2 regions of the Myxacorys chilensis genome follow, and region 2 is predicted to be linked to the other one. Evidence: riboswitches for the same ligand, from Rfam matches in the RefSeq annotation. Region 2 holds a riboswitch; the other holds the start of a gene.
The links. Region 2 has a riboswitch for cyclic di-AMP ahead of ntrB (nitrate ABC transporter permease). Riboswitches for the same ligand answer to the same signal wherever they lie in the genome.
Positions count from the first base shown of each region.

Region 1: another riboswitch for cyclic di-AMP. It lies ahead of AC5JLB_RS24985 (universal stress protein); the one in region 2 lies ahead of ntrB (nitrate ABC transporter permease).

Region 1 is NZ_JCACKG010000242.1:16,215-19,333, reverse strand. It holds gene AC5JLB_RS24990 (hypothetical protein) at 1-223, opposite strand, end outside; gene AC5JLB_RS24985 (universal stress protein) at 567-1,217, opposite strand; cyclic di-AMP (ydaO/yuaA leader) riboswitch at 1,349-1,504, opposite strand; gene AC5JLB_RS24980 (hypothetical protein) at 1,928-2,200, opposite strand; gene AC5JLB_RS24975 (DMT family transporter) at 2,425-3,119, opposite strand, start outside.
Region 2 is NZ_JCACKG010000005.1:14,321-17,439, reverse strand. It holds gene AC5JLB_RS00260 (ABC transporter substrate-binding protein) at 1-501, opposite strand, end outside; gene ntrB (nitrate ABC transporter permease) at 562-1,413, opposite strand; cyclic di-AMP (ydaO/yuaA leader) riboswitch at 1,495-1,655, opposite strand; gene ahcY (adenosylhomocysteinase) at 2,263-3,119, shown strand, end outside.

The DNA.
Region 1 (3,119 bases), on a different contig from region 2:
TTAAATATGCCTTTTGGCGCTCCTCAGGGGATTTTGGGCAGACCAACGCCAAATCACCTATGGGTAACACTCGTTCACAATCTAAATCAAAGAAACTACCGACAGCGGCTCCAGGTCCGGCGAACTCAGCATGAAAGCGCTTATATAAGATTAAGCCGTTTCGTCTACGACTATTGACGATCAGCAACTGTCCCTTACTAAGCTGAGTCAGAATATCAGCCACTTTGCTTAAAGAATTACGATTTATGAAAAATGCCCCCCTATTCTATGGCATGGAACCAGAGAGCAAGAAGCTGTACGTGATGGAAATCAAAGCGTCTGATATACAACGTAATTTAGAGCGCTAGAGGGAGTTAGACATTCTCTCGCACTTATTCTTTCTACCCTGTGAAGTTCCTGAGTATTTCTGCAAGAAGTCTCATTTTTGATTTGTTGGCATTCGCCCCCTAATCTCCTAACTTCTAGAAAAGATAGACCTTAAACTTCCAGAAGTTAGGAGATTTGAAGAGTTTTTAGAACCTCTCTTAGAAGAGCAGAAAAAACGTAGAAGCGATGACTTAATGTTCTTAGGGGTCTTCTACATTCGATGGAATTCCTAGCACCGGGCATGGGAGTCGACGCAGTTGCTTGACCAATGAATGGTGTTTAGACTCACAGCCCAAGATCATCAGCGAGGCTGACTCAGACTCGACAACCGCTTTTAGCTCTTCAGCAACGGAGCCAAATCGCAAATGAGTTTTGAGAGAACCTCGCCACTCTTCTGCAAGACAACGCGCATGCCAAAGAATGCGATCGGCTTGCTCAAACACCTCCGCCATACTTGCTGGAGCCGATTGTAAGTCTACCTCTCGACATTCAGCAATGGCAGTTCCACCAGTCGCGCTGTGTCCTCCTACAGAGCGCTCTAAGTCGCAGTAGGGTCGGCTAGGCTGCAAATCTGCCAGTCTTTGCATCCATTCGTCGATCACGTAGACCACTTGTACAGTCACTTGTTTCCCCGTAGCTAAGCGGGTTTGATGAGCAATCCATAAGGTCAGATCCAGCGCCGTCTGACTGCGAGGCGAGTGAGAATAACCAACAACTAGATTAATTTCTGAGCTTGAAGCGTTGTGGGAACCTACAGGCGATTTTGCTTGCGGCAAGAGCAACATCTGGTTGACCAAATCAGTGCAACCCAGCGTGTCCTGAAGCCGTGCCAGCATTGACAAAATATTCACGATAACAAACCTCTCCTAACGACGGTGTGCGAGAGGTGGGTCGGGCCAAGCTACCGGTGTCACTATAAGCTGACACCTGTCACTCCCAGGAGACCACAACGACTACTGCACTGGGCAGTACAAGTCTTGGGCACTCCTCCCATTGCCGACGGAGTTAGCTGACGGGCTAAGACTGGAAGGTGTCTCTCTCAAACGCAGAGAAGTTTGACCTAAACCTCAAAACGCTTAAAATTCGCCCCAGAAAAATTGGTTCCTCCGCTTGAATTTGAACTTGGAGCTTTACCCCATTGCTCGATTCAGATTAGGCTACCCACAAAGAAACTGAGAAATTGACGCTAAGACATTCCACTATGAGAATGTATCAGATTTAAGAATTAAGAAGATGTGCCAGAATTTAAGCTCGGCAATTTGATTCTAAATCCGCTAATAACCAACTTATTACAGGTCAAGGTGTGAGAACTGCTATCTGCAAAACAAAACCACTCCAGATCATGAATTTGCTCAACTGATAAGTCACCCTAAACTAGTATATCAGTGCATTCCAACTCTGCGGTTCTTTATAAACTGTGATTTTTCATAAATAAAAATTAAGTAGTCGTCTACGCTACTTTTTAGTCTAGAAAAGACTACTGATAGAAAATTCTTAATATTTTTCACAGATAGATTCTTACAAGCTAGAAAAACGGGGTTAGCTTACTGAAAGCTTTGTCCTAAGCTGCTTGCTGAGCATTAGTTGTCTCAAGCATACGTTGGTAGAGACGTGCCGTTTTTGTGGAGCGCTTGAGCTTGCCTAAAAGTTCTAAGTAAGCGAAGGGAAGCACAATAGGCCAAAGCATTGTTGCGATCGCAATGACAAACCAAGATGTTTTTCTTTCTTCATCAGACATTTCTTCATCGCGGCGGAAGAAAGCCATCCAAGCGGAAAACAAAATCGGCATTACTAGAAGATAAAAGCCAACCGGGAGTAGGAACAGGGTCTGCATAACCAACATCTCAATGAAAGTCCAACGTTCGATCCGAAGCTTTTGTGAGAGGCATTTAGCTAATTCGCCTTGATGTACAAAATACTAGGTTATTCAGGTCTTTCTCATTGGCATAAATACCGAAGCATGAGACGGGGAGTTGCAAAAGCACGTGAATATACTAAGTCTTTTTTTGTTTGTTTTATTACTCTTCGTACAGAACGTAATAGCTGTAGTTTTGTAAGTTACGCTCTGCTAAACAATAAACTCACACCTGCTAAAGCAATCAAGACACCAATCACTGATCGAATACTAACGCGATCGCCCAACATTCGAGTGAGCGGAATAACGAACAACGGGCTGGTGCTGGTGAGGGCTTGAGCGACTCCAGTAGGAGCAAATTTAAGCGAGATTTGCTGGAGCCAAACTCCCAAATAGGTGCTAACGAAAGCAGTTCCAGCAACAACGAAAAAGAGGCTTTGAGAGCGCAATGGTTTAACGATTTCATGAGACTGCTTTTGTGCCACACCCCAAATCAATAGCACTATTGTTCCGCCAATTAAGCGAATTAACGTACTCCACAATGGGTCAACATCAGAGTCGATAAAGGCAAATCGAGAGAGGACAGCACCAATCGCTTGTCCTACAGCAGCAAGCAACCCAAATAAAGCACCGCGCCTGATTTGATAAGACGGTTCTGTTGATTCAGGAAGGCGCTCAAGAACAACCCAAATTACTCCTGTTAAAATCATCACAATTCCGAACCAGGATTGTGATGAGAGTCTTTCTTGTAAAAAAACCAGCGCTAAAAGGGCAGCGATCGCAGGCGCGAGGGTTTCAAATAGGAGAGTACGTCGCGCGCCAATCGAGTTGAGTGCATTGAAATAAGCCGTATCGCCAAATCCGATGCCGATCGCACCACTAAGCAACAGCAGCATGG
Region 2 (3,119 bases):
GTTCCCGTTATATTCCTGCCAGGGACGCAACCCAAAGTTCCACATGTTCCGGTTCATCGTCATCGCATTGCCGTGGCGGTGAATCACCATGCCTGCACATAAGGGAGCATGACGCGCTCCCTCTGCCCCAATTCGGGCGTTTGTCACTGCTCCAGACACGATAGGCGAGGCGTCTAAGCGCCCGAAAATCAATCCATCACGAGAGGTTGCCCAGCTTGCTTCACGATTCAAGCGCACGTTTAGCCCATATTTGTGAAAGAAGCCTTTTTTCCAGGCGATCGCAAAAGGAGCGCAGTCATTCACTGGTACATAGCCGACGGTGATATCTGGTTTTTCTAGCTCAGATGGTTTTACAACTTGCTCGATTGCCTTTGCTTCTTCAGTCAATCCAGCGGCAGATCGATCCGCACTGATATTGCAAGCTCCCAGCGCGACTGTTGTTGCAGTTGCACTCGCGCCCAGCAGAAACTCGCGCCTAGTCCAGGAGTTTTGGGTCGTCATAAGTTTTGAAATGCGGAGTAGGTTTGAAATGGAGGATGTAGCGGGTGATAGGAGCAGGGTTTATCCCTCTTTCGGAGTTCGGCGGTGAGTGATGAGCGCTTCAAGTTGCGCGATCGCGACATCCAGCAACAAGCCAGTAATACCAATCACAAACACCGCCAAAAACACCGAACTGAGATTCAAGCGGCTCCACTCATCCCAAACAAAAAAGCCGATCCCAACGCCGCCAGTTAGCATCTCTACCGCGACAATCACCAGCCAAGCGATCCCTAAACTAATTCGCAATCCGGTGAAAATGTAGGGCAAACTTGCAGGCAGAATGATTTTGTAAACCTGCCGCCACGACGGCATTTCTAACACTCGTGCTACGTCAAGATAATCTTTAGAAACACTGGAAACTCCTAAAGCGGTGTTAATGATGGTTGACCACAAAGAGGTAATGAAAATTACAAAAATTGCAGAGGGTTCCGCCAAATTAAAAATAGCGAGAGCGATCGGTAGCCATGCTAGAGGTGACACTGGCTTGAGAATCTGAATGATCGGATTGAGGGCCAGTAGCGCAGGGCGATACATGCCGATCAGAAAGCCGAGAGGAATTGCCACGACGGCCCCTAGCAGAAAGCCCAGCAAGACCCGTCGCAAACTCGCGAGTAACAGCCAACCAATTCCTAAATCACCTGCACCACCTTGATAAAACGGGTGCGTAATGAAGTCCAGATTATTAATAACTGCTTCATGAGGATACGGCATCAACTCATGCCGCAGCGAAGCAATTCCGTACCACAGTAGTAAAATTCCCAGAAATCCCAGTGCTGGATAGAGCACTGTATCTCGCAACAGAACAAGCTTTGTCCGCTTCCAAGTAGCCTGACTGAGGGCGACAAAGAGCGCCATTATGCTGAGTTGAACCATAATTCAGTGCTTTAAGGGTTGAGTTCAGTTATGCCAAACTGAGCAGTCTCAACAAGAGACACTGACGAGCCAAAAGCTCTTCAGTCCTCTCTCAATGCCGACGAAGTTAGCTGACGGGCTAGAGCTGGGAGATGCCCTCTAGGTAAAGTGCCATCACACAATGGCGTTCCTAGTTCGCCCCAAGAGTTGGTTCCTCCGCTTCAACCTTGCGAGCCTTATAGAGACTTGAACAACGCTGAATTAGGCTGACTGACTTCAGTTCAATCTCCGCGTAGAAGCAAAGATAGTTAAGGAAATTTAGCAAAGACGATCGCGATGCGTCAATCCCCCACAGGTTAAATTGGGCAGGTCTTAAAACACGCTGATTGAGACTACCGATTGAGCATTCTGTTTTAACTATTTTGATTACGAATAGATTATTCGCAGATTCTGAATAGTATTGAGAACGCTATTACTATATAAAGATTAACTCTTTCTACAATACATCTGTTAACTATTTCGTTAACAAGTAAGAATTGAATAGTCAAATTTTGTATTTCTGTTAAATCATAAAAGGACTTCAACGATTATATGAATGACTTTATGATGACTTGCTAGAGTTTGTGGACCGTTCTGTTAAATCGTCAATAAGCTTTGCTGCTCACCTTGACTTCAGAGGCGACTTCAATGCACTTTGTGTAGAGGAGTATTCCGAAGGAAGTACTTCTGCCTCTGATTTTGGCAAATCCTCTAAAAAACTTGAAGATCTCCGAGTTTTAGATGGCTTGTTTTGAAATTGCAGGCTAATTTGTTAAGAGGGATTTTACAGATCCCTATCTTTCATTTGATTTATCTAGAGGAATCGAATTCATGGTAGCGACTCCAGAGCGCTTGAAATACGAAGTCAAGGACATTTCTTTGGCTCCTCAGGGCAAGCAGCGAATTGAATGGGCTGGGCGTGAAATGCCTGTGCTGAAGCAAATTCGCGATCGCTTTGCGCAAGAGAAGCCGTTTGAGGGCATCCGACTCGTTGCTTGTTCTCATGTGACGACCGAGACTGCAAATCTCGCCATCGCCCTTAAAGCAGGCGGCGCGGACGCCCTTCTAATTGCCAGCAACCCATTGTCTACTCAAGATGACGTGGCGGCAAGCTTAGTCTCTGACTATGGCATTCCTGTTTTTGCCCTGAAAGGCGAAGACAATGCGACTTATCACAAGCACGTGCAAATCGCGCTTGATCACCGTCCGAATATCATTATTGATGATGGCTGTGACGTGGTTGCAACGTTAGTTCAACAGCGCAAGCATCAGCTTGAAGATATCATCGGAACCACTGAAGAAACGACGACTGGGATTGTTCGCCTCAAAGCGATGCTGCGCGATGGCGCACTGACCTTCCCAGCAGTCAACGTCAACGATGCAGAAACAAAGCATTTCTTTGATAACCGTTATGGGACGGGTCAGTCCACCCTAGATGGCATCATTCGGGCGACCAACATTCTGCTGGCGGGTAAAACCATTGTTGTTGCTGGCTACGGCTGGTGTGGCAAGGGTACAGCAATGCGGGCACGCGGCATGGGCGCTAACGTGATCGTGACTGAAGTCAACCCTGTTGCTGCGATCGAAGCGGTGATGGATGGTTTCCGAGTCATGCCGATGGATGTGGCCGCTACGAAAGGTGATATTTTCATCACCGTTACGGGCAACAAGCACGTGATTCGCGGAGA